3 regions of the Janthinobacterium sp. YR213 genome follow, and region 3 is predicted to be linked to each of the others. Evidence: predicted binding sites of a transcription regulator. Region 3 holds the regulator's gene; each other region holds the start of a gene.
What was found. Region 3 encodes sigma-54, which starts transcription at its own class of promoters, with help from an activator protein. Its sites were predicted from a motif close to TGGCANGNAANCTGCTTT; they were not measured.
Positions count from the first base shown of each region.

Region 1 (10,584 bases), on a different contig from region 3:
TTGATATCGACGGCTTGTGCCTGCCCCACCGCTGCGATTGTCATGACACCCAGGCTCCCCAGCTTGCTCAATGTGTTCATTTTTTCTCCTCTTTCTTCTCTGTTTTTAGTGTGCACACCAGTGATTGATGTACCTCAAGCTTTGGCAATAAGCGTGCCCAGAACGGTTCAGAGGGAGAAAGAGAAAAAGCGTAGTTAACGTGTGCAGCAGCGGATCAATCGCCACTGACAGTGTTCATTTTTTGACCGCAAGCAGGCGTATCGGGCATCCAGGTAAACAAAAAACTGACGGCCTGGGCCGTCAGCAAAAAGAAAACATCCGGCGGACAGGGAGACACCCATCCGTGTGGCCCGGATGTTTCACCCCGTTACTTCGACGCCAGCTTGAAGACCCACACGGAACCGCCCTGTTCCAGGAAGTTGACCTTCTTCGCCACTTCGCCGCCCCACAGCGGCACCGCCCCCCCCCAGCCGGAGACGACGGCGACATATTGCGTGTCGCCATCCTGCCAGGTGACGGGCGGCGCCACGACGCCGGAGCCCGTCTGGAATTTCCACAGCTCCTTGCCCGTCTTCGCATCGACGGCTTTCAGGAAGCCTTCCGGCGTGCCGTAGAACACCAGGTTGCCGGCCGTACTCATCACGCCGCCCCACAGCGGCGCGTTGTTCTTGATTTCCCAGACGATCTTGCCCGTCTTCGGATCGATGGCGCGCATGGCGCCGATGTAGTCGTCAAACAGGGGCTTGATGGTGAAACCCGCGCCAAGGAAGGCGCCGCCCTTCTTGTAGCTGATCGGCTCGTTCCAGATATCCATGCCCCATTCGTTCGCCGGCACGTAGAACAGCTTGGTTTGCGGCGAGTACGCCATCGGCATCTGGTTTTTGGCGCCGAGGAAAGCGGGCGCGGCAAACACGGTCGTGCCCTTCTTGCCCTCTTCGCCCTTGGTCGGGTCGCCAGGGCGGCCGGCGGCGATATAGTTCGGCCGGCCCGTCTTCAGGTCGATGCTGCTGGCCCAGGTGATTTTCTTCACAAATGGAAAAGCGTTCTGCAGCTTGCCGTTGGCCGCATCGATGACATAGAAGAAGCCGTTGCGGTCGGCCTTGCCGCCGTAGCGCTTGCCATCCATGTCGAAAGTGACGAATTCGTTGGCGCCGTCGAAGTCCCAGGCATCGTTCGGCGTGTTTTGATACGCCCACTTGATCTGCCCCGTTTTCACATCCAGCGCCACGGTGGATGATGAGTACAGATTGTCGCCGGGACGCAAGTGGCTGTTCCACGGCGCCGGGTTGCCGGTGCCAAAATATGCGAGCTTGGTTTGCGGATCGTAGGTGCCGCCCATCCACGTCGAGGCGCCGCCCGTTTTCCACAGGTCGCCCGGCCACGTCTTGTTCGCCGTGCCGGACACGCCGTTGTCGATGGCCTTGCCATCCTTGTCATAGCGGTGGCCCATATGGCCTTCCACGGTCGGACGGCTCCACACGAGATCGCCCGTCATCGGATTGCGCGCTTCCACCCGGCCCACGATGCCAAATTCCCCGCCCGACACGCCTGTCAGCAGCAAGCCTTCGGCGATCAGCGGCGCGGCCGTCATCGAGTAGCCGGCCGCGTAGTCATCCACTTTCTCCTTCCAGACGATCTTGCCCGTATTCTGGTCCAGCGCCACCAGGTAGGCATCGAGCGTGCCGAAGATCACCAGGTTGCCGTACAGGGCGGCACCGCGGTTGACCACGTCGCAGCATGGCATGATGCCGTCTGGCAAGCGATGCTCATACTTCCACAGCTTGGCGCCCGTTTTCAAATCGACGGCAAAGATGCGCGAATACGATGCCGTGACGAACATCTTGCCGTTGTGAATCAACGGCTGCGATTCCTGGCCCCGCTGCTTTTCGCCGCCAAACGAGAACGACCAGGCTGGCACCAGCTTGGCCACGGTCTTGTCATTGATCTGCGTCAACGGCGAATAGCGCTGGCCCTGTGTACCCATGCCAAACGACAGGACGCTGGCCGGATTCTTCGCCGTGCTGTCGAGCATGGCATTGGTGACATTGCCCACGTCGGCCGCCTGGGCCAGCGATGCCAAACCCAAACCGATGAGTATCCCCATGATTTTTTTCTGCACAATCATCTCCCTCTGTTTTATTAGTATGTGTGTATCAAGTCTTGCGGTGCTCATGCGGCTGGGCATACAACAGCGCGCACTCTTCATCGGTGAACAGGCGCGAGCGCGTCAAAAAGCGCTTGCCCGTGCCGTTGTCGAGTGAAAACATGCCGCCATTGCCATCGACCACATCGATAATCAACTGGGTATGCTCCCAGTACTCGAATTGCTCGAGTCCCATGTAGAACGGTGTGCCATTCAAATTGCCGAGATAGATATCGGTGTCGCTGACATCGAACTCGCCCAGCGCGTAGCACATGGGCGCACTGCCGTCGCAGCATCCACCCGACTGGAAAAACATCAGCGGGCCGTGACGTTGGCGCAACTTGTCCATCATTTCCAGCGCCGCATCGGTGGCAACCACCCGGGCAATTGCTGCACTCATGGCATCCCTTTCTGCGCGCCGCGCCTGGACTACAGGTGCGGCGCCTGTTGCCGGTTTAGAAGAAGCCCAGCGCTTTCGGGCTATAGCTCACCAGCAAGTTCTTCGTTTGCTGGTAGTGGTCGAGCATCATCTTGTGGTTTTCGCGGCCGATACCCGATTGCTTGTAGCCGCCGAACGCGGCATGGGCCGGATACAGGTGGTAGCAATTGGTCCACACGCGGCCCGCCTGAATGGCGCGGCCCATGCGGAAGGCGCGCGAACCGTCACGCGTCCACAGGCCGGCGCCCAGGCCATACAAGGTATCGTTGGCAATCGCCAGCGCGTCGGCCTCATCCTTGAAAGTGGTCACGGACACGACGGGGCCGAAGATTTCTTCCTGGAAGATGCGCATCTTGTTATTGCCCTTGAACACGGTCGGACGCACGTAGTAGCCGCCTTCCAGGTCGCCCGCCTGCGTGTTGCGCTCGCCGCCGGCCAGCACTTCCGCGCCTTCCTGGCGGCCGATGTCGAGGTAGGACAAGATTTTTTCCAGCTGTTCCTGCGACGCCTGCGCGCCGATCATGGTGGACGAGTCGAGCGGGTTGCCCTGCTTGATGGCGGCCACGCGCTTCAAGGCCCGTTCGATGAATTTCTCGTAGATCGATTCCTGGATCAGCACGCGCGATGGGCAGGTGCACACTTCGCCCTGGTTCAGCGCGAACATGGCAAAACCCTCCAGGCACTTGTCGAAATAGTCATCGTCGGCATCCATCACGTCTTCAAAGAAGATGTTCGGCGACTTGCCGCCCAGCTCCAGGGTGACGGGAATCAGGTTTTGCGCGGCATAGCCCATGATCAGACGGCCCGTGCCCGTTTCGCCCGTAAAGGCGATCTTGGCGATGCGCTTACTCGAGGCCAGCGGTTTACCCGCTTCCAGGCCGAAACCGTTGATGATGTTCAGCACGCCCGGCGGCAGCAAGTCGCCGATCAGCTCGATCAACACCATGATGGATGCCGGAGTCTGCTCGGCCGGTTTCAAGACGACGCAATTGCCGGCGGCCAGGGCTGGCGCCAGTTTCCACACGGCCATCAGAATCGGGAAATTCCACGGAATGATCTGCCCCACGACGCCCAGCGGCTCATGGTAGTGGTAGGCATAGGTTTCCGCATCGATTTGCGCGACGGAACCTTCCTGCGCGCGGATGCAACCGGCGAAGTAACGGAAATGGTCGATGGCCAGTGGAATGTCGGCATTCATCGTTTCGCGGATCGGCTTACCGTTGTCGATGGTTTCCGCCGTGGCGATCAGGCTCAGGTTCTGTTCGATGCGGTCGGCGATGCGGTTCAAAATATTGGCGCGCTCGGCCGGCGAAGTCTTGCCCCATGCTTCCTTGGCGGCGTGCGCGGCGTCCAGCGCCAGCTCGACGTCTTCCGTCGTGGAACGGGCGATTTCGCAAAACGGCAAGCCTGTGATCGGCGTGATGTTAGGAAAGTACTCACCTTTTACTGGTGCAACGAATTTGCCGCCGATGTAATTGTCATAGCGTTGTTTGAAGGGATTGGCTACGCCCAGTTTGCTGATGTCTGCGAGATTCATGTCGTCCTCTATCGGGTTAATTAGAATGGAATTACTTAATTAAAATCAAACGTCCTGGTACAGATGGGGTGAGTACACAGAGTCTTCCGCAAATGCCGTGCCAGCTCGCCATCCCACTACAAACTTAGCCGGTTTTATCCCTGTTACAAGGGCGCGGCATCAAACCCGGCACGTTTTTCAGCGCAGGCCACCTGCTTGGGTGGGGACGTGGGCCTGTTTGCATTTTGAACAAGGTGAAGACGTCCTGTTCCAATCCGGGCCAGCCCTGCGGCATCTCCCCTGCGCCGCTGCACAATGGAACAGGTGTACCAGACTGGAACACCTGCGCCTGTGCCACCAAGGAATCAACGAATCACCACGCCCCAAGGCAATTCGCCCACGGCAATATCGGCCACCTTGCGCGCGCTGGCCGTGTCGATGACGGATACACTGTTCGAACGGCCATTGGCCACGTACAGCTTGGCGCCGTCGGGCGTGATGGCCATGTTCCACGGGCGCTTGCCGACGTCAATCGTGGCCGTCACTTGATTGCTGGCCGTGTCGATCGCCATCACCGTGCCGTCCGTGCCATTCGAGACATACACTTGCTTGCCGTTGGGATGGACCACGATGCCATTCGCATTCTTGCCCGCTGGAATGGTGGCAATCGCCTTGCGCGCGGCCATGTCGATCACGTAGACGGCATTGACCAGTTCGCACGCCACATAGGCGCGGCCCGAGTCCGGGCTGAAACCGATGCCGCGCGGACGCAGTCCCACGGCGATGGAAGCGACTTGGCGGCGTTGCGCCACATCAATGACATCGACTTGCTCGGCCTCTTCCGCGCTGACCAGCAGCCAGCGTCCATCCGGGCTGAAGACGGCATGTTCCGGATTGCGTCCCTGCACCTTGATATCGGCGAGCAAGGTAGCTGTCTGGCCATCGAGCAAGGCCACGCTATTGTTTTCCTCGACGGCCACTGCCACGTAATGACCGTCCCGGGAAGCGCTGACGCCTTCGGGCGACTTGCCCAGCGCCACCGTGCGCACGGGCGTGCCGGCAGCGTTATCGATCAGCAACAAGGCACTGCTGGCGGCATCCGTGACAAACAATTGCCGTCCGGTGGGGTCGGCGGCGATGCCGCGCGGCCGCTTGCCTGCCGCGATCTGGCGCACGACCTGGTCGGTCGCCGTGTCGATCACGCTCAAGGTGCCCGATTTTTCATTGGGGACATAGGCAAAGGGAGCGGCCTGGAGGGCGGTGCTGGCGAGCGCCGGCAATAGCCAGCAAACCTGGCGCAAGCACGAGAAGAAGTTGGGCATAATCACCTTTTCAATGGCAAAACACAGGAAAAGCGCGCGGCATCGGCGCCTCTGACAATTAACGTATGCAAACGCCGTGCCACTGACACGCGTATAATTTCAGCCCACCAATGGAGACATGGCAGGCATATTGCTTGATACACCTACGCAGACCTGTACCGCGCACGCGATCAAGCAGGCTTTTATTCACATTGGAGAATCCGCATGCAGCATCGTTTCCGCCTGAACACCATCGCCAGCCTGTTTGTCGCCGGCAGCGCCACCTTCGCCCCCCACGTCTTTGCCGCCGAAGCAGTTGACCCGGCCAACGGGCAACTCATGGATACGGTGGTCATCAGCGGCAGCCGCATCGCCCACCCCAGCCAGGAAGTGCCGGCCTCGATCGACGTGGTCGACAGCGCGCGCATCCAGGATGGCCAAATCCGCGTCAACGCGTCGGAAGCGCTGGCCGCCGTGCCGGGCCTGGTCGTGCAAAACCGCCAGAACTATGCGCAAGACTTGCAGATCTCGTCGCGCGGCTTCGGCGCACGCTCGGCCTTCGGCGTGCGCGGTGTCAAGCTGATCAGCGATGGCATTCCCGCCAGCATGCCCGACGGCCAGGGCCAGGCCGCCACTTTCAACCTCGATACGGCCGAGCGCATCGAAGTATTGCGTGGGCCATTTTCTGCCATCTACGGCAACCATTCGGGCGGCGTGATCCAGCTGTTTTCCAGGGATGGACAAAATCCCCCGTCCGTCGAACTGAATGTGACGGGCGGCAGCTACGGCACCAGCAAGGTCGATCTCTCGGCGCAAGGCCAGGCAGGCGGCATCGGCTACGTGCTCGACGGTTCGCGCTTCCGCACGGACGGCTTCCGCGACCATAGCGCCGCCACGCGCGAACAGGCGTTCGGCAAGATCACCGTCAAGCCGACGAAGGACAGCAAGCTGACCATCGTCGCCAACAGCCTGCATCAAGGCAATACGCAAGATCCGCTGGGCGCTACCTGGGCCACGTTTGCCGCCGACCCGCGCGCCGGTGAGGTCGACGCGACGGATACGCAAAACCCGAAACGCACCCTGGCCGAACGCTACAACACCCGCAAGAGCATCGACCACCAGCAGATCGGCGCCACTTATGAACAGTCGTTCGGCGATGACCGCCTGCACGTTATGGTGTATGGCGGCAACCGCGACGTGATCCAGTACCAGGCGTTTAATAAAGCATTCCAAAATACCAAAGTGGACGGTCTACTTAAGCATTCGGGCGGCGTGGTCGACTTCCAGCGCCAGTTCTATGGCATCGACACCAACTGGCTGCACGTGAACCAGCTGGCCGGCGGCAAGCTGAGCACCACCATCGGCATCGATTACGGCCGCTCCAGCGATGACCGTACCGGCTATGAGAACTATATCGGCGAAGTGTACGGATTGAAGGGCAAGCTGCGCCGCGATGAACAGAATGTCGTGTCCAGCCTCGATCCGTATATCCAGGCGGAATGGCAAGGCGGCCCATGGCTGCTCAGCGCAGGTGTGCGCTACAGCAAGATGAAAGTGGCGGTCGACGACCATTTCCTCAGCAACGGCAACGATAGCGGCAGCCTGGAGTTCAGCCACACGACACCCGTGCTGGGCCTGCTGTATAAATTGACGCCGAACGTCAACGTGTATGCCAGCGCCGCGCGCGGCTTCGAGGCGCCTACCTTGAATGAACTGTTTTACTCGGGCACGGGCGGCGGCTTCAATTTCAACTTGAAACCAGCGACCAGCACCAACCTGGAAGCAGGCGTCAAGGCGAGGATCAATAACAATACGCACGTGAACGCGGCCGTGTTCCAGATCAAGACCAGCGACGAACTGGTGGTCGACAAGTCCAGCGGCGGACGCACCAGCTACCGCAATGGGGGCAAGACCTTGCGCCAGGGTATGGAAGTGTCGCTGGACTCGAACCTGCCATATGGCTTCACGACAAAAGTGGCACTGACCAGCCTGCACGCCGTGTATGACCAGGCGTTTGGCAGCGTGCGCGAAGGCAGCCGCTTGCCGGGCGTGCCCAGCGCCAACTTGTTTGCGGAACTGGCCTGGAAAGATACGCTCGACCGTTTTGGCGCGGCGCTGGAAAGCGTGGCCAGCAACCAGGTCTACGCGGAAGACAGCAATAGCGAAAAGCCGGCGCCCGGCTATACGGTGTTCAATGCGCGCGTCAACGCCAAACAAAACGTGGGCAATTGGCGCTTCAAGGAATTTGCCCGCCTGAACAATCTTTTCGACAAGACCTACGTGGGCTCCGTCATCGTCGGCGACAGCAACAAGCGCTACTATGAAGCGGCGCCGGGACGCAATTGGTTGCTGGGTGTTAGCGCCCAATATAGTTTCTAAAACTAAAAAGCCCGCGCCTCTTCCGATGCGCGGGCTTTTAAACTAGTACAAGCTACTTCAGGGCCGTGCTTCCTTCACGCCATATTTTTCAAAGATGGCTTTCAATTCACCGCTGGCCGCCATCTCGTTCATGGCCGCCTGCAGCAACTTTGCCACGTCGAGCTGCTGGCGGCTGACGGCCAGGCCCACGGCCCAGCCGGCACGCGGCAAGCGGGCGAACGCCACTTCGCTCATGGGGAAAGCGGGATCGCTTTTCAGCACCGATTCGATCTCCGAACGGTTGGCCAGCACGGCATCGAGTTGCCCTGCCTGCAATTGCTGCAACGCTTCGGCCGCCGTGTCGAAGATGCGCACGTCGTCGCGGTACTTGCCATTGTCTTCACCCAGCATCAGCATGGCCGCGATCGATACTTTTTCCACGCCGATGCGCTTGCCGGCCAGCGAAGCGACGCCATCGAATTGCGGCACGGCTTGCGCGCTGCGCGCCAGGCGCACAGTTTCCACGTAGTACGGCGCGAAGATCTCGACCTTGTCGTTATCCGCCATCAACTTCTTGTCGACCGGCACATGCAGCATCACATCGGCGGGACCATAACCAAGGTAATGCCCCTTCCACACCATATTGCGCAAATCATCGTTCAAGTTCTCGCCGGCGGGAAATGGCAGCAAGCTCAGTTTCAAACCCAGCTTTTTCGCCAGCGCTTCGGCGATGTCGATATCGATGCCCGCGCCCTTGTCGGAAAACGGCGCGAACTCGTTATACACAGCCACTTTCAGGCTGCCCGACTGCTGCACTTTTTGCCAGTCGGCGCGCGCCGGCGCGGCTGCGCACAGCGCCAGGCAGGCGAGCGAGATCATCGCGCGCGCGCCCCGGAATTGAAATGAACGCATGGGACTCCTTTGTGATCAGTTCGATTTAATTCGATTCGCGGCGAGTTTCCAGATAGGTCTTGATGGCCCACATGGCTTCCTGGTTGAACACGCCTTCGAACGGCGGCATGTACACAGCGCCATTACGCACTTTACCGTGGCGTATGGTGGCCAGGTAGTAATTATCCGTCTCCTTGTAGCAAGCCTGTTTCTTTGTCTCATTCTTGATACCGAAGCAATCGCGGTCCAGCTGGCGCAAATCCGGCGCAATGCCGCCCGAGATGGCTTCGATGCCGTGGCAGCGGGCGCAATTCTGGTTGTAGGCCGAGGTGCCCACCGTCAAGGCCAGCTTGTTGCCCCGATACGGATTTTGTTCGAGCCACTTGTCGCCCACCTTGGGCAAGCCCGTGGTATCGACGCCTTGCGGCGTGACATTGCCGTGCGCATAGGCATGCGGCAAGGTCAGCAGGGAAGTGAGGGCAACGGCGCCGGCGGCGGCTACGCCGAGCAGGGTACGAATGGAATAGGTCATGCTGGTCTCCTTGGTTTTTTAGTCAATACCAAAGAAGAGCAAATGCCATGCCATGCGTCTATGCCCCACATCCGGCCGCCCATGTATCAATTTGGAACAGCTGCAACAGCCAGTTGTGTCAGCGCGCGCGTCAGGCGGCGGCCACCGTGCAGATGCTGCTCCGCTCCTGCTGCTCGAAAGTGATACGCACGGGTAAAAACCGGGTAATCACCTCCGCATTCGTCAGCGCATGCTGCGAGACCTTGTTGCAACTGAAGCTACCGCCGCCGGCCAGCGCCATGGGCAGCAAGAGCTGATCGGCCATGTGTTCGCCGACGGCCGCGTCCGTCTTGAGATAGGCGCGCACCTCGTTCAACAGGCGCTTGGCCACCGATTCGGCCAGCAAGGACTTTTCGCCGAAAGAAGTAAACACTTCCGTAATATACTCATGCTCGAGCGTCAGCAACAGGACATTGCCCGGTCCCTGCTCCGCCGGCAAGCCGACGAGGCGCAACTGCTTGCCGCTCCAGCCCATGCCCCCGGCGACACGCTCGAGCTCCCGCTGCGCCACCTGCACATGCACGCCCGCCACCACGCTTTCCGCATACCCCGCCTTCCGTTCACCGCGCTGCAGCAATGCGATGGGGCGCAAGCGCTGGCACGGTTGCACGGTGGCCGTCACCTCGCCGCCGCCCGCGGGATGAAAGCCATAGCGTTGCAGCGTAATATCCACCTCGGCCCCCATCTGTTCCAGGACACGGCCATACACGCGCTGCAGGAAATGCACGGGCGGTGCCATGGCATTGTGCGTGCCGCCAGTGATGCGCACGGTGGATGGCCCATCCGCATGCAGCAGGGCCGGCAACAGGGTTTGCAATACCAGAGTGCAACTGCCCGCGCTGCCGATGGCAAAGCGGTAGTCGCCGCCGCGCAGGGGACCAGGCACAAATTCCAGGCTCGACGCGCGCAGCGCCACCGGCGTCGTGCGCGCCCCGCAAATGGCGGTTGCCGCCTGCACGGCCAGCAGATGCTGGCGCAGCAAGCCGGGCTTTTCCCGCCCCGCGCGAATGTTAATCAGCCGAAACGGTTGCCCCGTGATCATCGACAAGCTCAGCGCCGAACGTAAAATCTGTCCGCCGCCTTCGCCTTGCGCTCCATCTATTTCTATCATCTCTGTTTTCTCTCTATTATCCTTTGACGCAGACGACCTGCTTCAAGATATGCACGACATCAACCAGCTCGCGCTGCGCCAGCATCACCGCATCGATATCCTTGTAGGCCATCGGAATTTCATCGATCACGTTTTCATCCTTACGGCATTCCACGCCTTGCGTAGCGCGGATCTGGTCATCCAGGTTGAAGCGCCGCTTCGCTTCCGTGCGGCTCATCGTGCGTCCCGCACCGTGGCTGCAGCTATGGAAACTC
Region 1 is NZ_FNDA01000011.1:4,834-15,417, reverse strand. Features, by position in the region: gene BLT98_RS28410 (porin) at 1-80, opposite strand, end outside; gene BLT98_RS28405 (PQQ-dependent methanol/ethanol family dehydrogenase) at 368-2,104, opposite strand; gene BLT98_RS28400 (DUF779 domain-containing protein) at 2,154-2,543, opposite strand; gene adh (aldehyde dehydrogenase) at 2,599-4,119, opposite strand; gene BLT98_RS28390 (beta-propeller fold lactonase family protein) at 4,464-5,420, opposite strand; gene BLT98_RS28385 (TonB-dependent receptor family protein) at 5,625-7,778, shown strand; gene BLT98_RS28380 (substrate-binding periplasmic protein) at 7,836-8,669, opposite strand; gene pedF (cytochrome c-550 PedF) at 8,695-9,180, opposite strand; gene rtcA (RNA 3'-terminal phosphate cyclase) at 9,311-10,330, opposite strand; gene BLT98_RS28365 (RtcB family protein) at 10,347-10,584, opposite strand, start outside.
Region 1: a site for sigma-54 is predicted at 4,205-4,222, ahead of adh (aldehyde dehydrogenase). Genes of this name have one in related genera too.

Region 2 (10,584 bases), on a different contig from region 3:
CGAAGAAGATCGGCGACATCATCGCCGTCATCGACGGCATCGCCTTCCAGACGAATATCCTCGCGCTCAATGCGGCCGTGGAAGCGGCGCGCGCGGGCGAGCAGGGCCGTGGCTTCGCCGTCGTCGCCAGCGAGGTGCGCAACCTGGCGCAGCGTTCGGCTGCGGCCGCCAAGGAGATCAAGCAATTGATCGACAGTTCCGCCGAGCAAGTGGGCGCCGGTGAAAAACTGGTGGCGCTGGCGGGCGAGACGATGGAAAAAGTCGTCTCCAGCGTGCAGCACGTGACCGATATCGTGGCCGAGATTTCCTCTGCCAGCGCCGAGCAAAGCGCCGGCATCGAGCAGATCAACCAGGCCATCGTCGAGATGGACAACATGACGCAGCAAAACTCGGCCCTCGTCGAGCAGGCGTCGGCGGCGGCGCAAGCCATGAACGAGCAGGCGGCGGGGCTGGCGCAGATCGTCAGCGTGTTCAAGGTGGGCGCAGTGGCGCCGGCAGCGGCAGCACTACAGCGCAGCGTGCCTGCGGCGCGGCGCCTGACGCGCTAAGCGCTTTTTTCTGTCACTGGGGAACTTAACCCCGGCTCACCTGTCCAAACTTTTTCGTCCGCACTGGACGCACAGAAGAGGTGAGCATGACAGACGGTTTTTCCTATCACGCGGCGTTCGCCCGCAACCTGGGCTGGGTCACGCAGGCGGAGCAGGATAGCTTGCGCGGCAAGCGCGTGGCCATCGCCGGCATGGGCGGCGTCGGTGGCGTGCATTTGCTGACCCTGGCGCGGCTCGGTATCGGCGCTTTTCATATCGCCGATTTCGACACCTTCGATATCGCCAACTTCAACCGCCAGGCCGGCGCCATGGTCTCCACCCTGGGGCAGCCCAAGGTGGCCGTGCTGGCGCAGATGGCGCGTGACATCAATCCCGAACTTGAGATTAAACAATTTCCAGACGGTATACACGACAGCAACCTGGCCGAGTTCTTTGCCGGTGTCGACCTGTATGTGGACGGCCTGGATTTCTTCGCCTTTCCCGCGCGCCAGGCTACCTTCGCCACGTGCGCCCGCCTGGGCATCCCCGCTATCACGGCCGCGCCGCTGGGCATGGGCACGGCCGTGCTCAGCTTCATGCCGGGCGGCATGACGTTCGAAGAGTATTTTGGCTGGGGCGACTTGCCCGAGGAAGAAAAAGCCTTGCGTTTCCTGGTCGGATTGGCGCCGGCCGGCTTGCACGGCCCCTATCTGGTCGACCCGTCCGCCATCAACCTGAAGGAGCGGCGCGGGCCGTCGACCATCATGGGCTGCCAGCTGTGCGCGGGCGCGGCCGCCACGGAAGCCTTGAAGATATTGTTAAAGCGGGGCAAGGTGATGGCGGCGCCGCACGGCATGCATTTCGACGCCTACCGCAACAAGCTCGTGCATACTTGGCGTCCGGGCGGCAACCGTCATCCGCTGCAGCGCCTGACGATGGCCGTCATCAAGCGGCGCCGCGCGGCGCAGGGGGTATAAATGGCGCAAGCACCGCAGATCGATCCCGTACTGGAAAACATCCTCGAGCAGGCGCGCTGGGCGCCCAGCGGCGACAACACGCAGCCGTGGCGCTTTGAAGTCGTGGACCCGCGGCACGTGGTCGTGCATGGCTTCGATACGCGCAGCCATTGCGTGTATGACCTCGACGGCCATCCCAGCCAGCTATCGCTCGGTGCCTTGCTCGAAAGCATGGCACTGGCGGCCAGCAGCCATGGCTTGCGCATGGAAGCGCGCCGGCGTCTGTCCATGCCCGACACGCTACCCACCTTCGATGTGCGCCTGGTCGACAGTCCCGGCATGCAGCCCGACCCGCTGGCGGCCTTCTTGTCGCAGCGCAGTGTGCAGCGGCGCCGGCTCAGCACGCGCAGCTTGCGCGCCAGCGAAAAGGCGGCGCTGGCGGCCAGCTTGCCGCCCGGGTACGGCGTGCAGTGGTTCGAAGGCGGGCGCGCGCGCCTGGCCTGCGCGCGCCTGATGTTCGACAATGCGAAGCTGCGCCTGACCATGCCCGAGGCGCACAAGGTGCACCGCGACGTCATCGAATGGGGCGCGCGCTTCAGCAGCGACCGCATCCCGGAGCAGGCGCTCGGCGTCGACCCGATGACGGCGCGCCTGATGCGCTGGGTCATGCACAGCTGGCGCCGCGTGGATTTTTTCAATACCTGGCTGGCTGGCACCGTCGCGCCGCGCCTGCAGATGGACTTGCTGCCAGGCCTGTATTGTGCCGCGCATTTCATGCTGCTGGCCGATGCGCCGCCGCGCCACATCGACGATTACGTGGCGGCCGGCCGCGCCATGCAGCGCTTCTGGCTGACGGCCACGCAGCTGGGCCTGCAATTGCAGCCGGAATTGACGCCGCTGATCTTTGCCCGCTATGTGCGCGAACGGCGTACTTTTTCGCGCACCGATGGCATGCAGGAGCTGGCACAGGAGCTGGCCGCGCAATGCCAGGCCGTGCTGGGCGCCACGGCGGTTGAGCGGGCCGTGTTTCTCGGGCGCATAGGCGCCGGGCCGGCGGCCAGTGCGCGCTCGCTGCGCCGTCCGCTGCAAGACTTGCTGGTGGCGCCGACGGCGGGGCAGTGAGGCGCGCGTGACGCCATGCGCGCGCTTCAGCCTTGTCGGCGCCGTGGCGCCAGGCTGGCCAGCGCTGCCAGGCCAGCCGCCAATAGCGGCAAGGTTCCCGGCAGCGTCACTGGCGTGACGCCTGGCACGTAGACCAGTTCGGAACTGTTCAGCATGTTCAACACCAGCGTGTAGTTGCCCGCCACCAGGTGATCCGTGACGGCGCTGTACTGCCCACCGCACGTCGTGCCGATGCCGGTGCCTGTGGGGGCGCCGCAGCCGCTGGGGTCGTAGGTGAACATGCTGCCGCTGGTGAGCGGCGTTTGCGCGTAGCCGGTATTGAGGTTGGCGGCATCGGCCAGTTCGGTGCCGCCCAGGATGCCGGAACCGAGGTTGCCGTCGGGCGCCCAGCTGAAGACGATCTGGCCATGTTCATCGATGATGCTAAACGTCATCGCCATATTCGTGGTGGCCGCCGAGCCTGTGCCGGCCAAGGCGTCCAGGTACAGCTGCATGAAGGGCAGGGCCTGGAAGTCGAAGGCCATGGTTGCGCCCGGTTGGCCGACGACAAAATTGACGGTCATCGCGGTGCTGGAACCATTGCGTCCCGAGGCGTCGGCGCTGCCGCCGCCCGCCAGGAAGGTTTCTGCCGCGTTTACGGTGTGTGTGCTGGTCGAGCCCGGTGGAAAGGGGGGGATTTGCGAGGTGACGATTTGCGCCTCGCCGCGCGCATACGAGGCATTGCCCATGCCTTGCTGGGTGAAATCATTCTCTCCCTTGGTGACGGCGCCGCGTGTCGCTTGCGGCGCGTCGATCTCATTGCTGCCGCCCTTGATGATGCTGCTGCCGTTGAGCGTGGCGGTGGTGCGCGACAGGTCGATGTTGCTGAGCAGGGAGACGGAGCCGGAGGGATTGCTGATGACCAGGCCAAAGACACTGGTGTACGAATAGCCGTAGGCGGCGGCGCTGGCGGTGCCGCTGCTGGCCAGCAGCAGAAAGGCGAACAAGACCATTGGCAGTCGGGTGCAAGAAAATGTCATCATGAAAAATCCTCATCTCCTGATCGGCCGCGTTGTAAGGAAAACCGACAGGCTTGCCACATAAAAAAGGCGAGGAGAGCCTCCTCGCCTGTGAATCCCCCTGTTGCCTGGTTCAGGCGGCAACCTTGCGGCGACGGGCATAGCCCAGGCCAGCCAGACCCAGGCCCAGCAGAGCCAGGGTGCCGGGCTCAGGCGCGGCCTGTTTCACCAGATCCACGCTTTCCACCGCATTCAGGGTCAAGGTGTAGTTGCCGGCTGTCAAAGCATTGCTGACGGAGCTGAAGTTGCTGCCGCACGCGGTGCCGACACCGGTGCCCGTGGGCGTGCCGCAGCCGGATGGGTCGTAGGTGAACAGATTGCCGCGCGTGAGGAAATTGGTCGCCAGGCTGGTGTTCAGATTGGCGCCATCGGCGTTTTCCGTGCCGCCCGAGATGCCCGAGCCGATCACGCCATCGGGAGTCCAGTTGAACACGGTTGCGCCGGTCGCATCCGTGATGGTGAAGGTGACGACCAGATTGGCCGTGGCGGTGGACAGCTGCCCGACCGTGCTTTGCAGGAAGACCTGCATGAAGGGCGAGGCCAGGAAGTCAAAGCTCAGCGTTGCCGTGGGCGAACCGACGATGAAATCGACGGAGAAGCCCGTGGTCGAGCCATTGCGCCCGGACGCATCGGCCGTGCCGGCGGGGCCGTCCAGGTGGGCTTCGGCCACGTTCACCACCTGGGTGGAGGTGGAGCCGGGCGGGAACGAAGGGAACTGCGTGCTGACGATCTGCGCATCGCCGCGCGAATAGGTGTTGGTGGGGCCTTGCTGCGTGAAGTCGTTCTCGCCTTTGGTGACGGCGCCGACGTTGGCGCGGAGGGCATCGAGCGAGCCGGCGCCGCCATTGATGACGCTTACCCCATTCAGGGTGGCCGTGCTGCGCGAGATGGTGGTGCTGTTGGCCACCGTGATCTGGCCCGTTGGCACGCCGATCACGAGGCCGAAGATGTTGTTGTAGGAATAGCCGTAGGCGCCCGCCTGTGCGCTACCTGCGGCGCACAGCATGGCCAGTGCCGCTGCGGCCGGGAGCAGTTTCAGTTTCGAGAGTTTCATTGTATTCACCTCGTGGTTGAGTGAGTCTGGAAGTCTTGCTGAGTCCTGTCGGCAGGTGCTCATGGCCAGTACCTAGCGACTTCCATGCCAACGCATGAGGCCCTTTTGAAATCAATGACTTGGCGTGTTTTTGTTGATGCGGTGCAGGCTTTGCCGGACTCGCTGTAAGAAAAACCGACGCTGCCCGTCAAGGCTGGCTGCCTAGAGGCAACGAGCCCAGCAGGGCGTGCACATGGGGTAGCAAGCGTTGCCCTGGCACATAGTCGCGCATGGCCGTGGCCAGCTGGCGCGCCGCCAGCTTGGCCCGGCCATCGTCGAGCATGCGCGTGGCGGCATGGCGCAGGGCGGTTTCCTGGAAGCGGTCGGCGCGCAGCAGCAGGCCGGCCCCGGCCTCCGTGATGCCGTGCATGTTGAGGAATTGATCGAGGTTGCCGGCGATACCGATGACGGGTACGCCCGCCGTCAGCGCCTGCTGGCTGGTGGGGCTGCCGCCGTTACAGATCACCAGGCTGGCGCGCCGCGCGGCCGCGTCGCCCGGCAGAAAGGGCGCGACATAGGCGTTCGGCGGCACGGCGTCGACGCGGATGGTGCCGGCCGTGGCTGCCAATACGGTGACAGGCAGGGGCGCCAGCGCGCGCAGCACGCGCGGCAGCAATTGCCCCTGGCCGGAACTGCCCAGGGTGACGTAGATGATGGGCCGTCCGCTGCTCAGTTCCGGGCGCTGCCACCAGTCCGGCAAGTCGAGTGGCGGCGCCCAGATGACGGCGCCCAGATAGCCGTGCGTGGACGGCATGGCGTGCGGTGGGAACAGTTGCGGAATATCCGCATACAAGGTGCGGTCGGCATCCGTATAGATGCGCCGCAGGTCGCTGCCCAAGGATGGCAGGCCGTGATTGCGGCGCACGCGGTTCAGGGGCACGGCATGCGAGGCGAAGGCCAGCGGGCGGATCAGGCGGAACAGGGGGGCGGCCAGCCAGATGGGCAGCAGGCTTGTCAGGGGCAGGCTGGGCACCGTGTAGTGCTGGCGCACGTACGGACTCCAATAGGCATTGCTGAGCGTAATGTAGGGAATGCGCTGCAGGCGCGCGCTGACCGACAGCGACAGGCGGAAGTCGCCGATCACGAGATCGGGCTGGACCGCATTGAGCAGGCGCAAGTCGTCTTCCACATACGCGTGCAGGGTGCTTTCCGTGTAGACAGGCTTGCCGTGGGCCAGCGCCTGCAGGAATTGCAACGATGAAATACTGTCGATGCGCCAGCGGCGAAAGGGCGCTTGCTTGAAGCAAAAGTCATAGCCATCGGCGCAGGCAAAATGCACCTCATATTTGTCCTCGTCGAGTCCCTGGGCCAGGCTCAGGGGGCGGCCGACGTGGGCCAGGGTCACTGCCTCGGCCATAAAGAGGATTTTTTTGCGCGCCATGGGAACCGCTGTACTCGCAGGAGGGGATGCCTGCCAGGTTGGAGTGGCGCCACGCCGTTTAGTTCCCCCGTCGCGTGCCACTGGCGGGCGCCAGGATTTGGCCGTATCGGCTAGAGTGGGGCAAAGGAGGTCACATGCAAACCCAATTCCGTCCTGCCCTGTTGCGTGCGCACAGCACGCCCGAACCCGATATGCCGCCACCGCCGGAAGGCGATCCCGTCACGCCGCCGCCGGAAACGCCGCCCCACATCGAGCCCGTGCCCGTCGAGGAGCCGACGCCGCCGCCACCGCCCGTGAAAATGCAGTGACGGGGCGCGGTGCGCCGCCGGCATGGCGGTGACGGGGAGATGTGCGCCGTGTTTATTTCCGATCGGAAATGGACTGCGGGGCCGCCGCCGGCGCCACGCCATTTAAACAACAAAAACGTCAATAAATGTTGCCGAGTGGATACAAATCAAACTCTAACTGTCGAGTGTCATGCGGCCGTCACGATTCTGTTCTTATAATGAGACATCATAAAAATTCTTGTACAGGAGACCATCATGGGCAATTCCTTGCATAACAAAATCTACCTGGGCCGGCGGCCTGTGATGACCAGCAAAAACCTCGTGGCGCTGGCCCTGGCGGGCGCCGTGGCGGGTTGCGGCCTGGCCTGGCTGCTGCTGCGCAACTATAAATAAGGGCTGTCCTGCCCGTCTTCCAGTCAGCCGTCCGCCGCGCGGGCGGTGACTGATTCACGTTGCCTGTTGCCGATGCGCAGCGGGGCGCGTACCATGGGGGCCGAACACCTGGCCTTTTATGGAAAAGTAATGAAGAACGAGAAATTAACAACCGATGAATATGACGCGCTGGAGCAAGTTGCACGCGGCATCAAGACCGAGCGCCCCAGCGCTTGCGTTGCCCGCAATGCCAAGCGCCTGTCCGGCCTGAAGCTGCTCAGCTATGCACGCGATGGCCGTCTGTCCATCACCGAGAAAGCACAGCAACTGCTGTTCCTGCGCCGCTGCATCATGGGGCTGCGCGCCGTCGCCACCGATCCACTGACCAAGCTGGAATCGGACGTGGCTTACTTCCTGGGCAAGAAAGCCCACATCGTGGCGCGCGCCGAAGGCGAAGGCTACGACATTTCCGACAAGGGCCGCGAGTCGCTGGCCGATATCGACACCCTGGGCCTGTAAGGCTCACAACCGGCCCTCGTGGCCGGTTTTCACATCTCCCCTCACTTTTAATTTCCCCCTTTGGAGAATACTTTGGACAGCGCGATGAACTGGTCGGCCCACGAACTGACGATGACGGTCTTGATGACGCCCGATATGGCCAATTTTTCCGGCAATGTGCACGGCGGCACCATCCTGAAATACCTCGACAGCGTCGCCTATGCTTGCGCCAGCCGCTATTCGGGCAGCTATGTGGTGACCCTGTCGGTGGACCAGGTGATGTTCCTGCAGCCTATCCACGTGGGCGAACTGGTGACGTTCCTCGCGTCGATCAACTACACGGGCACGACGTCGATGGAAGTGGGTATTCGCGTGGTGACGGAAAACATCCAGCAGCGCCTGGTGCGCCACGCCAACAGCTGCTATTTCACGATGGTGGCCGTGGATGCCAACCGCAAACCGGTGGCCGTGCCGCCGCTGGTGCTGGAAACGCCGGAACAGCACGCGCGCTTCGAGCAGGCCAAGCTGCGCAAGCTGTCGCGCCAGAAGGTGTCGAAGAAATAAGTCGTTGCGGACATAAAAAAACGGCCACCAGAGTGATCTGGTGGCCGTTTTTTATTGCATGCCGCCCGTGGGCGGCATGGCGCCGTGATTAACGGTCGCCGTAGCTGCGGCGTGCGCCGTCGGTGCTGCGCGGGTTGGAACCCTTGTAGCCGCCGCCGGTGCTCGGTGCGCCGTCTTTGCGTGGTGCGCCTGGCTTGCTGAACGTGCGTTGACCTGGCTTCGCGCCGCCACGGTTGTCGCCTGGTTTCCAGCCGCCTGGACGGGCGCTCGAACGTGGTGCCGATGCCGTTTTCTTAGGCTCGAAACCTTCGATGACATTGACCGGGATCAATTGCTTGGTGAAGCGTTCGATACGCTTGACGTTCATGCCTTCAGCGTGGTTCACCAGCGAGATGGCCAGGCCATTGCGGCCAGCGCGGCCGGTACGGCCGATGCGGTGGACGTAGTCTTCCGGGAACTTCGGCAGATCGTAGTTGAACACGTGGGTGATCGTTGGCACGTCGATACCGCGGGCGGCAACGTCGGTGGCAACCAGCACCTTGACCTGGCCGCGGCGCATGCCGTCCAGGGTGCGGTTACGCGCGCCCTGGTGCATGTCGCCGTGCAAGGCGGCAGCCGAGAAGCCGGCGATGTTCAGACGGTCGGCGATGGTGTCGGCGTCACGCTTGGTGGCGGTAAACACAACAGCCTGGTCCAGCGATTCGTCGCGCAGCAGGTGGTCCAGCAGGCGATTCTTGTGCGACAGGTCGTCGACGAAGTGAACGCGCTGGGTGATGTTTTCATGCTTGTTGCTCGAGCTTGCCACTTGGATGACCAGCGGGTTCTTCGTGATGCGGCGAGCCATGTTGCCGACGACGCCGTCCAGCGTTGCCGAGAACAGCATGGTTTGACGGCCTTCCGGCGTCGCTTCCACGATCTTTTCGATGTCGTCGATGAAACCCATGTCCAGCATGCGGTCGGCTTCGTCCAGCACCAGGATTTCCAGTTGCGAGAAGTCGATCTTGCCCGAGTCCATGTGGTCGATCAGACGGCCAGGGGTAGCGACCAGGATCTCAGGATTCTTGGCCAGCAATTGCATCTGTTTAGGGTAAGGCATGCCGCCCAGGATCGACACAGCCTTGATGCGGCGGATGCCGGTGCTGTACTTGTCGGTATTGGTGGTCACTTGCAGGGCCAGTTCGCGCGTTGGCGTCAGCACCAGCATTTTTGGCTGGGCAGCCTTGAAACGTGGACGCTCGCCGCGGGCGCGCGATGCTTGCATTTCCTGGTTCGGCGTCTTGCCGGCGGCGCTTTGTTCGGCGCTGGCCAGTTTGTGCAGCGATGGCAGCATGAAAGCTGCCGTCTTGCCCGAACCGGTCTGCGACGAGACCAGCAGGTCACGGCCTTCGATCGCGGCTGGAATCGCTTGCGACTGTACCGCGGTTGGCGCGGTGTAGCCCGATTCGGTCAGAGCGGCGATGATGGACGGATGCAGGCCTAAGGATTCAAATGTCATTCTTTTTCTTTCGTGAAAATCAGCGTTCTTGCAAAAAGCAGAACGCAAAATAGCAACGCCAACCAAAACGAAATGACTCAACTAGAAAGAAATTTCGGCACAAAAGCTTTGCGCCGGGACGGTGTCAGGTGCGACACACAAGGCGGGAGGGCTTTATAAGCGGCATCCTGTGGATGCGCTAAGGCTTGCGAAGCTGCTAAGTTTGTAGTGCATGTAACTGCGGTGTTGCCATCGCTTCAAGGAAACATATTGCAGCGCACAACGACACTATACCGTATTTGCTGCCGTTTTGCACGGCTTAAATGGGAAGAAACGACAGTCCTACCACGTTTTGATCATGTTTCCTATGTGAAATCAGTAAGAATACGTAGTTTTCTTCCGTTTAATGGAGCATGGCCACGATGTCGGCGGGCAGCGGCGGCGCCTGTCGCGTTTCCCTGGCCAGGTTGATTTGCCGGGCCGCTTGCGCCACGTCGACCAGGCTGCGTTCCAGCTGGTAAGTCCCCTTGGCCTGCAGCCAGGCCAGCACGTCGGCCAGGTGCCAGATGGTGGCGCTGCCCTCATGTACGGGCGCGGGGAAGTTGTGGCGGTGTTTGTTCATCAGCTTGTGCAGGTTTTGGCGAGACAAGCCCAGCACTTGCGCCACGTCCGTCAGTCCCACGAAGTCGGGGGCGGCCTCGACCAGCAAGGCCCCGGGCACGATGGCTTTCACATCGGCCATGGCGCTCAGCAGTGCTTCGCTGGCATTGCTGGCCTCGCGCGTGAATTCCAGCGCCAGGCGTCCCGCCTGGCCGATGCCGGCCAGGGCATCGTCGCAACCGCCGACGCCCAGGCGCTCGGTCAGCGCATCGAGGTCGGTTTCGTTATCTGGCAGGCGGTATTTGAGAGTAAAGATGTAATCCATGATGGCTACCCCCTGGATTTGCGTTGCATGCAGTCGTGCATCAGCTTATTGAAAGTGCAGTTGTCGACCACCCGCCGTATCGCCCGCGCATGGTTGCCGGGATTTTTCGGCGTGCTCCAGATGCAGGCGATGCAGAATTCGCCGCAGTGGCAGCCGGCATCGTTGTACGGGCAGCAGATCTTGCCCCAGGCATGGCTGCCACCCGTTTCCACGCGCCAGCCCTGGTTTTCCGCGTGGCGCAGCGCCGCTTCTATGTCCTTCTTCGGGGGCGGGGAGCGCGCCATGCGATGCCTCCAATGTAGGTCGATATTTTGCGGTTGTCAAGTG
Region 2 is NZ_FNDA01000001.1:1,435,117-1,445,700, reverse strand. Features, by position in the region: gene BLT98_RS06375 (methyl-accepting chemotaxis protein) at 1-548, shown strand, start outside; gene BLT98_RS06370 (ThiF family adenylyltransferase) at 635-1,504, shown strand; gene BLT98_RS06365 (nitroreductase family protein) at 1,505-2,605, shown strand; gene BLT98_RS06360 (EDSAP-1 family PEP-CTERM protein) at 2,632-3,627, opposite strand; gene BLT98_RS06355 (EDSAP-1 family PEP-CTERM protein) at 3,737-4,717, opposite strand; gene BLT98_RS06350 (glycosyltransferase) at 4,905-6,137, opposite strand; gene BLT98_RS29125 (hypothetical protein) at 6,272-6,445, shown strand; gene BLT98_RS29120 (hypothetical protein) at 6,680-6,817, shown strand; gene BLT98_RS06345 (hypothetical protein) at 6,947-7,315, shown strand; gene BLT98_RS06340 (acyl-CoA thioesterase) at 7,400-7,858, shown strand; gene BLT98_RS06335 (DEAD/DEAH box helicase) at 7,947-9,353, opposite strand; gene BLT98_RS06330 (helix-turn-helix transcriptional regulator) at 9,736-10,257, opposite strand; gene BLT98_RS06325 (hypothetical protein) at 10,263-10,541, opposite strand.
Region 2: a site for sigma-54 is predicted at 4,790-4,807, ahead of BLT98_RS06355 (EDSAP-1 family PEP-CTERM protein). Genes of this name have one in related genera too.

Region 3 (10,584 bases):
GCATCGACGTCGTCCAGGCTGGCAGGGTTCCAGCGCGGTGCATTGTCCTTGTCGACCACCAGCGCGCGCACGCCCTCGAGCACTTCGCCATGTTCGAAATTGTGGCGCACCACCGTGCGCTCCATGCGCAGGCAATCGGCCACGCCCAGGTGGGCGCCCCGCTGCAGCAATTCCAGGGTCACCGACATCATCAATGGCGAACGCAGGCGCATGGCCGCCAGCGCCTTGGCCGCGAACGCGCTGTCATCCTGCGCCAGCGAGGCCATGATGGCGGCCACGGAAGGGGCGCCGAAGTGGCGGTCCAGCGCCGCGCGCGCCGTGGCCAGGGGAGATACCCCCGCCTCGGCCTGGAAAGGCGCCGCCAGCGCCTTGATGGCCACCGGCAAGGCTTCGCCCCGCGTCGATTCGAACAGATCCAGCAGCGCCCCCATCTGCGCCTCAGGCAGGTAGACATCGGCCAGCCCCGTGTACAGGGCATCGGCCGCGTTGATCGTCAAGCCCGTCAAGCCCAGGTACAGGCCCAGCTGGCCGGCCAGGCGGGATAGAAAATAACTGCCGCCCACGTCGGGAAACAAGCCGATATTGACTTCCGGCATGGCCATGCGCGTGCGGCCCGTCACGATGCGCAAACGGTTGCCCGGCCCGGCTTGCGCCACGCCCATGCCGCCGCCCATCACCACGCCATCCATCACGGCGATATACGGTTTCGGGTAGAAATGAATTAAATGATTTAACGCATATTCTTCCGTAAAGAAATCTTCCAGCATGGCGCTGCCGCCTTGCGGCGTGGCCAGGCCCGCATCGTAAAAGAAACGGATGTCGCCGCCGGCGCACAGGGCTTTTTCACTGCTGGAGCGGATCACCACGGCATCCACCTGCGGATCGTCGCGCCAGGCCAGCAAGGCCGCGCTCAGGGCGCGTACCATCTCCAGCGACAGGGAATTCAAGGCTTTCGGACGGTCGAGCACGATATGGCCCGTGCGGTTGCGGATGGAAGTCTGGACGAAGTCGCTCATGGCAGGCAGGAAAGAAGTGAAAGTGCAAACATTTTAGCCCCTGCGCGGCGAACATTGCGCTCAAAAGGTCCAGGCGCAAAAAAGGGCGCAAGATGTGCGCCCTTAGTTGATCACAACTGCTGGAAGCGGGTGGCCTTAGACGGCGACGACGGCTTCTTCCTCGGAGTTGTCTGGCAGATGCTTGATCGCCTCTTTACCGTGCCCTTGCACTTTGGTTTTGTATTTCATCACTTGCCTATCGAGCTTGTCGATCAGGGTATCGATCGCGGCGTACAGGTCGTGCGCCAAGCTTTCCACATAGACAGTCTTGCCGCTCAAACGCAGGTTGACTTCAGCCTTTTGACGTTTTTCTTTCTCTTTGAGGTTATCCACGGTCAGAATCACGGCGATATCGATGACTTGATCGAAATGACGTTTCACGCGCTCCAGCTTCGTTTGTACGTATTCACGGATGGCTGGTGTCACTTCGAGATGATGTCCGCTGATGGTGAGATTCATACACACTCCTAAAGATGATCGGGTTCGTGCGGTCCATCCTATCCGGCCCGCAGAGGAACCGAAAAAAACTTACAAACACTTACGCAGGCTCACTGGCGGAATTTTCAACGCTTCCCGGTATTTGGCAACAGTACGTCGCGCAATCACCATGCCTTGTTCCCCCAGCATGTCCGCAATCTTACTGTCGGATAAAGGATTTTTAGGGTCTTCTGCTCCTGTCAGTTGCACGATCAATGCCCGTATCGCCGTCGATGACGCTTCGCCCCCCGCTTCGGTGGCGACGTGGCTACCAAAGAAATATTTCAACTCGAACATGCCGTGCGGGGTCAGCATGTACTTTTGAGTTGTTACCCGCGAGATAGTACTCTCGTGTAAACCCAGTGTATCAGCTATTTCACGGAGCACAAGGGGACGCATGGCAACGGCCCCATGCGAGAAAAAGTTCTTTTGTCTTTCTACTATCGCCTGCGCCACGCGCAGGATCGTGTCGAAGCGCTGGCGCATATTCTTGATCAGCCACTTGGCTTCCTGCAACTGTGCGCCCATGGCGCCTTCGCCCTTGCCTTGCTTGAGCAAGTTGGCGTACATGGCATTGACGCGCAGGCGCGGCATGACATCGTTGTTCAAGGTCACTTGCCAGCCATTGCGCGCGCGCTTGACGACGACGTCGGGCACCACGTAATCGGACACGTCCGAGGCGAACACGGCGCCCGGATGCGGATTGCACTGGCGAATCACCGTCTGCGCTTCGCGCAAGTCTTCATCGTCGCAATCGAGGGCTTTTTTCAGCTTGTTGAAATCGCGCTGGGCAAACCAGGCCAGGTGCTTTTCCACGATGACGAGGGCCATGCGGCGCGTCACCATGGCGATGTGCGGCAAGCGCTTGATTTGCAGCGCCAGGCATTCGGACGCGTTGCGCGCGCCCACGCCGGGCGGATCGAAACTTTGCAAGAGAGACAAGGCCGTGCGCATCTCGTCGGCGTCGATTTCCAGCTCTTCCGGCAGGCGCGCCAGGATGTCGTCGAGCGACTCTTCCAGGTAGCCATTGTCGTCGAGCGCGTCGATGATCAGCTCGACCAGCGCGCGGTCGCGCAATTCGAGTACCGTCACGCGCATCTGCTCCATCAGGTGTTCGCGCAGGGTGCAGTGATGGGCTTCGAGTTGCGGGCGCGAATCCTCGTCGTCGGGCGCCTTGCCGCGGCTCGCCTCGCTCCAGTCGCTGTCGCCGCCATCCGCGGCGGCAGGACCCTCGCCGGCATCGCCATCAAAGGTTTCCGCTTCGGCCGGCGCCGCGGGCGCTTCCTGGCCCGGCGGCTGGGGCGGCGCTTCGGCCGGCGCGGCCGTGGAACTCAAGGCGCCATCGGACAGCAGGCGCAGCGAACGGTCGAGCGGATCGTCGAGGCGTTCGAGCAAGGGATTGTCCGTCAGCAATTGCTCTAGTTCCTGATGCAATTCCAGGGTAGACAATTGCAACAGGCGTATCGATTGCTGCAACTGCGGCGTCAGTGCCAGGTGCTGCGAAGTGCGCAGCTGCAATGATTGTTTCATTGGCTTACATGCGGAAGTGTTCGCCCAGATAGACCCGGCGTACCGACTCGTTCGCGATGATGTCGTCGGGGCGTCCCGACGCCAGTACCGAGCCCTGGTTGATGATGTAGGCACGGTCGCAGATACCCAGCGTCTCGCGCACATTATGATCGGTGATCAGCACGCCGATATTGCGCTCCTTCAAGAAACGCACGATGCGCTGGATCTCGATCACGGCGATCGGATCGACGCCGGCGAACGGTTCGTCGAGCAGCACGAAACGGGGATCGGTGGCCAGCGCGCGGGCGATTTCCACGCGGCGGCGCTCACCGCCCGACAGGGACAGGGCCTGATTCTCGCGCAGCTTTTCAATCTGCAAGTCGGCCAGCAATTTATCCAGGCGCACCTCGATCTCGGCCTTCGTCAGCGGACGGCCTTCGACGGTCTGGATTTCCAGCACGGCGCGGATATTGTCTTCCACCGTCAGCTTGCGGAAGACGGACGCTTCCTGCGGCAGGTAGGACAGGCCCATCTGCGCGCGGCGGTGGATCGGCAGGCTGGAGATGTCCACGCCGCTGATATCGATGCTGCCGCCATCGGACGGCACCAGGCCGACGATCATGTAGAACGAGGTGGTCTTGCCGGCGCCGTTCGGGCCCAGCAAACCCACCACTTCACCGCATTCGACTTGCAGCGAGACATCATGCACGACTTGCCGCTTGCCATAGGTTTTTTGCAGCCCGCGAACGATCAGGGTGCTGCCGCAACGAGTATTGTCCATTATTTCTTTCCTGGCGCAGGCGTGGCCGGCGCTTTCTCCGCCGCCGGTGCCTTGGTTTTCGGCTGGATCACCATGCGCACGCTGCCGCCATCCGGGGTGCTGGTGCCGCTGTTGGAATTTTCCATCGCAAACACTTCCTTGCGGCTGTCATACGAGATGAAGGCGCCATTGGCCACGTCGGTCACTTTCGTGCCTTCCAGGCGCGTCAGCTTGGCCCTGGAAAACAGTTTCACCACTTCCGTCTTGTTGTCGTATTCCACGCGCTCCGCTTCGCCTTCCACCCACAGGTCGCCCGCGCCATCGCGCTTCTGGCGGAAGGTGGCGAGCTTGCCGGGATCGGCCCAGAAGGTAATGAACTGGTAGCCTTGCGGATCTTCCGTGATCACGGCGCGCCCCGCCTTCATGGTCAGGGTCCCCTTGACCAGCACGACGTCGCCCGTCAGGGTGCGCACCTGCTTGATGTCATCGACGTGGCCACTGCGTGCCGTGATGACGGCTTCCTTCTCGGAATCGGCCTTCTCGGCATGCGCCACGCCCATGATGGCCAGGGAAAATACGGTCAACAGCAAGATGTTCTTCATAGTATGGTTTCCTTGTTTCATTCTGTCATTTTGCCGCCGCGGCCGGGCGCGGTTTCGGCGGGAGGACCATGCGCAGCGCATTCTGCACTTCCACCACGCCGGTGGCGTTATTGGCTTTCATGCCGATGCCATTGAGACGCGAGGTGCCTGTCAGGATATCGACAGGCACGTCCGTTTCCATTCTTTCCTCATCCGGGAACACCGTCAGCGCTTCCGTCTTGACTGTCAGGTTCTGCGCCTTCGGACTGGCCACGCGGTCGATCACGACATTGCGGTGCAGTTGCAGCCGGGTATTGTCCTGGTCGATATGCGCCAGTTCCGCATTCATGTTCATCGGTGGCATGCCTGGCGTGAGCTTGCGCACGAAGGGCCGGTCGATATCGGACGAATCGTCCAGCGGATAATGCGTGAGCTTGGCGCCCGACACGATATAGCTGGGTTTTCCCGTCAAGTCCATGCGCACCAGGCTGAAATTGGTAATGAAATAGTCGGGCTCATCCAGATGCTTGCTGGCCGTGATGTCTTGGCTATTCTTGTTCATCACCTCGAGCAGCCAAAAGCTGCCCAGCGCGACAACAACCGCGCCCAGCACGGTAAAGATCATGCGCCAGCGATGGGCGCCTCCTGGCTTACGCATAGGGCTTCACTCTTTCAAATGTCACTGGCGAGGCGGCGCGCCTCACTCCAGGAACGGCGCCATGACGCGCGCATAATTGTCCTGGGCACGCAGCAGGAATTCGCAGATCTCGCGCACCGCGCCGCGGCCGCCGCCGGCCTGCGTCACATGGTGGGCCAGGCCCTGCACTTCCGGGCGCCCGCCCGGCACGCTGACGGCAAAGCCGACGCGTTTCAGGATGGGCGCATCGATGACGTCGTCGCCGATATAGCCGCATTGCTCTTCCGTCAAGCCCGTCAGCGCCAGCAGTTCGCGAAACGGCGTCAGCTTGTCGTGGCCGCCCTGGTGTACATGGGTAATGCCCAGGTCTTGCGCTCGGCGCGCCGTGATGGCAGAGCGGCGCGCGCTGATGATGGCCGTCTGCACGCCCGATTCCTGCAGCAGCTTGATGCCCAGGCCATCATACACATTAAACGTTTTCATCATCTCGCCGTCCGGGCCGAAATGCAGGCTGCCGTCGGTGAGCACGCCATCGACGTCAAAGATCATCAGTTTGACCTTGGCCGCGCGTGCCAGGTTGTCCGCGACGCTATCCATCAGATCACCTTCGCTTGCGTCAGATCATGGATATGCAGCGCGCCCACCAGTTTGCCGTCGGCATCGACGACCAGCATCTGGTTGATGCGGAACTGCTCCATCACGGCCACGGCGTCCACGGCCAGGCGTTCGGGCGCGATACTGCGCGGCTGCGCATGCATGACGTCGCGGATCGCCACTTGCGTGAAATCCTGCACGCGCTCGAACATGCGGCGCAAGTCGCCATCCGTAAACACGCCCACGGGGCGGTTGTCCGCGTCGACGACGGCCGTCATGCCCATGCCTTTCTTCGTCATTTCTTCCAGCGCCTGCAGCAAGGAAGCCTGCACGGGCACTTTCGGCACGCGTTCGCCGCTGCGCATGACGTCATGCACGTGCGTGAGCAGGCGACGGCCCAGGGCGCCGCCCGGGTGCGAGCGGGCGAAATCTTCTTCCTTGAAGCCGCGCAAGTCGAGCAAGGCCACGGCGAGCGCGTCGCCCAGGGCCAGGGTGACGGTGGTGCTGGCCGTCGGCGCCAGGTTCAGCGGACAGGCTTCTTTCTCAACAGAAATATCCAGGTGCACGTCGGCCAATTGCGCCAGACTCGAATTCGGCTTGCCCGTCATGGAAATCAGCACGCCACCCATGCGCTTGACGACGGGCATGATGGCCATCAGTTCCGACGATTCGCCGGAGTACGATATGGCAATAAAAGCATCTTCCGAGGTAACCATGCCCAGGTCGCCATGGGCCGCTTCGGCCGGATGCACGAACAGGGCCGGCGTGCCGGTGGAAGCGAGGGTGGCGGCAATCTTGCGCGCGATATGGCCGGATTTGCCGATGCCGGAGACGACGACTCTTCCTTTGCATTGCAGCAACATCGCCACGGCGCGGCCCACGCTGTCGTCCGTGGCCAGGCGCGCGTGCAGCGCAACGATGGCGTCGGACTCGATCTGCAAGGTGGTGCGGGCCAGCGCGACGGCGCGCTCGGTCGTCGCTTGCATGTCAATTCGATCAAAAGCTTTCAGCATTGTTTTTTCATGGGTTACACTCATGCCCAAAGTATAAACGAATTAGGAAAGCAAAAAACTTGCCAGTCACAACAAACAACGATTTCCATTGACCGTACCGGGCAACCCATGTTTTCCTCGCTTGAACTGACCCTGATGTTACTCGGCAGCGCCGTGCTGGGCGTGGTCGCTTTCAGAATGTTGCATTTGCCGCCCATGCTGGGCTACCTGGCCGTCGGCATCGTCATCGGCCCCCACGCGCTGGGCCTGGCGGCGGAAAACGAGGCCAGCCACACCCTGGCCGAGTTCGGCGTCGTCTTCCTGATGTTTTCCATCGGGCTCGAGTTTTCCCTGCCCAAGTTCCTCGCCATGCGGCGCATCGTCTTCGGCCTTGGCATGGCGCAGGTGGTCACCACCATCATCGCCACCGTCTTCTTCGGCTGGTTCGTCGGACATTACCTGTCCGCCTACATCCACCTGAGCTGGCAAGCCGCCTTCGCCCTGGGCGGCGCGCTGGCCATGTCGTCGACGGCCATCGTCTCGAAAATGCTCACGGAGCGGCTGGAACTCGAAAGCGAACACGGCCGCAAGATCATCGGCATTCTGCTGTTCCAGGACCTGGCCGTCGTGCCCCTGCTGATCCTGATTCCCGCCCTCACGCGCGATTCGGATAACCTGGCCGAAACCCTGGCCTGGGCCGGCGGCAAGGCCCTGGTGGTGCTGATCTTGCTGCTTTTCATCGGCCAGAAGCTGGTGCGCGGCTGGCTGACCATCGTCGCCAAGCGCCGCTCGCAAGAGTTGTTCATGCTCAACCTGCTCCTGATTACCCTGGGCGCGGCCTGGATCACGGAACGGGCAGGACTGTCGCTGGCCCTGGGAGCGTTTGTTGCTGGCATGCTCATTTCCGAGACGGAATTCAAGCATCAGGTGGAAGAGGATATCAAGCCCTTCCGCGACGTGCTGCTGGGCCTGTTCTTCATCACCGTCGGCATGCTGCTCAATATCCGTGTGGTGTTTGAGAACTGGTGGCTCGTCTTGCTGCTGCTGTGCGGCCCCGTGCTGCTGAAATTCGCCCTGATCGCAGGGCTGGCCCGGCTGTTCGGTTCCAGCAACGGCGTGGCCCTGCGCACGGGGCTGGGACTGGCGCAGGCGGGCGAGTTCGGCTTCGTGCTGCTGAACCTGGCTGGCGGCATCAAGCTGATGGACCCGTTCGTCGTGCAGGTGGTGCTGGCGTCGATGGTGCTGTCGATGCTGGTGGCGCCCTTCCTCATCGCCAAGTCCGACGCCATCGTCATGAAACTGGCGGCCAACGACTGGATGATGCAATCGTTGGCGCTGACCAAGATCGCCACGCGCACCATGGCGTCGCAGAAACACGTGCTGATCGCCGGCTTCGGGCGCAGCGGACAAAGCCTGGCCACCCTGCTGGCGGAAGAAAAGATCGAATACCACGCGCTGGACCTGGACCCGGAACGGGTGCAGGAAGCGCAGCTGGCCGGCGCCCACGTGTCGTATGGCGACGCGGGCCGGCGCGAAAGCCTGGTGGCGGCCGGCATCTACCGGGCCAGCGCCGTGGTGATCACGTATGCGAATACGCCTTCGGCACTGAAGTTATTGCATTTGCTTAACGAAATGGCGCCAACTCTGCCCGTCATCGTGCGCAGCCACGACGATACCGACCTCGACCAACTGAAGAAGGCGGGCGCGGCCGAAGTGGTGCCGGAATTGATGGAAGGCAGCCTGATGCTCGCTTCGCATGCGCTGATCATGATGGGAGTGCCCCTGCGCCGCGTGGTGCACCGGGTGCAGGCGGCGCGCGAAGAACGCTATGCGTCCTTGCGCGGCTATTTCCACGGTTCCAGCGACGCGGGTGACGATGCCGAGCTGGAACGCCTGCATACGGTCACCGTCAACGAGGGCGCGCACTGCGTGGGACTGCCCTTGAGCACGATCGACGTGGCCGGCTGCGGCGCGTTTGTGACCACCATCCGCCGCGGCCGGGGCCGCCTTGATGTTACCCCCGAGACGCAGCTGGCCAGCGGCGACGTGGTGGTGCTGCGCGGCACGGCAGACGCCGTGGCCAAAGCAGAAACCTTGCTATTGAAATAATTAGCCGGGCTGCGCCTGCCAGCTGACGACCTTGTTGCGACCATCGGCCTTGGCCTGATACAGGGCCTGGTCGGCGTGCGCCACCAGCTGCTGCGCCACCGTTTCGATGGGGAGTAGCGCCGCGTCCGCTTCCAGGCTGGCCACGCCGATCGACACGCTGACCCACGCTTGCGCGCTGCCCGGCAAGTCAAACATGGTGCCGGCGATGCTGGCGCGAATGCGTTCGGCAACAAAGGTCGCGCTATCGAGGTCGGCGTCGATCAGCAGGACGACGAATTCCTCGCCGCCAAAACGGCCCAGCGCATCGGAGCGGCGCAATTCCGTGCGGATGCGCGTGGCCACCTCGCGCAGCACTTCATCGCCGCCCTGGTGGCCATGCGTGTCATTGACCAATTTGAAATGGTCGATGTCGATATACATGCATGAGATGCAATAATTCTGGCGCCGCGCACGGGCGATTTCTTCCAGCAGCCGGCGGTCGATATAGCGCCGGTTGTAGACGCCCGTCAAGGAATCGGTCAAGCCGATGTATTTGAGCATTTCATTGCTGATCACGTTTTCCAGGCATATGGCGATGATGGACGCCATGTGCTTGATGAAATCCGTGCCCAGCGCGGGCGTAAAACGCGTCACGTCGCTGCTGGCCAGGTTCAGGCTGCCAATCAGGCGCTTGTTGCGCAGCAAGGGCACCAGCGCCACGCTGCGCAGAGCGTCGATCTGCGGAAAACGCGGGCCATGCACGGCCGCGTCGAAGGCACCCAGCAGCGGCAGCGGCGGCAAGGCCGCCTCCCCCTCGGCCACGGACGCCGGCGGAGCAAAACCCAGCTCCGCCACGGCATGCACAAACAGCAACTGCGGGAAGGCGCTGAAATCGACGCCCAGCTTTTCCATCACCAGCACGATATCGTCATCCTCGTCGAGCAGGCTCAGGGTAACGCCGTCGAGGTCGGAAATCACGGGCAAAGTGCGGAAGATGGTGCCGATCAATTCGGGAAAGGTGGACGCGCTGACGATTTCCAGATCGAATGCCTGGTGCCGGCACATGATGTCGTGGTTGCGCTCGACCTGTTCCAGCAGGAAAGCCATGCGCGCGCGCAAAGCCTGGTTTTCGGCTTCGAGGCTGGCAATGCGCGGGTCCGGCTGTATTGCTTGATTCATAGAAACCTTAAACCCTTGTGTGCGGGCGCCATGCTTAAAATGCCAGTTCGAAACCGATGTCCTGCCCCACCACGATACGCTCATCGCCGCCTTCGGTGACGATGGCGTTCATGCCGAAGCAGATGGCGCCGTCGAGCTCGGGTTTGGCGCGATAGCCATGCATGACGTCGAGCGGGTCCGGGCCGGGCACGCCCGTGGCCTGGTCCACCGACGGGATCGGGCAGCGCGAACACGGCTTGACGGGTTTCAAGGTGGTCGCGCCGAATTGCAGGAAGTCCGCGTAGTCTTCCTCGAAGGCGCCGATGTCTCCAATGACGAGGTTGGGACGGAAACGGTTCATCGGCAGCGCTTCACGGCTGGCGGCGCGCAGCTTGTCATTGACATCGGCTAGCGAGGCGGCACCGGCGATCAGCACGGGATAGCCATCGGCAAACATGGTCGAGGCAGCCACGCCATCCGTCCATTTGGTGCTGGTGGCGCGCACCACGTCCGGGTGAAAGCGCGCCAGGCGGCACGGCACGCCGATGGCCTGACTGAACCAGGTGGCCGTGACTTCATCGCAATCGTAGGCGCGCACGGTATCGTCCCACACTTGCACGTCCAGCATCGGTGCCAGTTGTGGGTGCGGCAAGCCCAGCTCGATTTCCAGGCGCAGCATGCCCGGCGCGCGCAACTCCAGGGTCGTGGCCTTGATGGATGGCACGATCAGCGC
Region 3 is NZ_FNDA01000003.1:199,857-210,440, forward strand. Features, by position in the region: gene BLT98_RS14850 (enoyl-CoA hydratase/isomerase family protein) at 1-1,016, opposite strand, end outside; gene raiA (ribosome hibernation-promoting factor, HPF/YfiA family) at 1,152-1,514, opposite strand; gene BLT98_RS14860 (RNA polymerase factor sigma-54) at 1,584-3,062, opposite strand; gene lptB (LPS export ABC transporter ATP-binding protein) at 3,067-3,822, opposite strand; gene lptA (lipopolysaccharide transport periplasmic protein LptA) at 3,822-4,403, opposite strand; gene lptC (LPS export ABC transporter periplasmic protein LptC) at 4,429-5,040, opposite strand; gene BLT98_RS14880 (KdsC family phosphatase) at 5,083-5,616, opposite strand; gene BLT98_RS14885 (KpsF/GutQ family sugar-phosphate isomerase) at 5,616-6,626, opposite strand; gene BLT98_RS14890 (monovalent cation:proton antiporter family protein) at 6,735-8,714, shown strand; gene BLT98_RS14895 (GGDEF domain-containing protein) at 8,715-9,872, opposite strand; gene BLT98_RS14900 (MOSC domain-containing protein) at 9,907-10,584, opposite strand, start outside.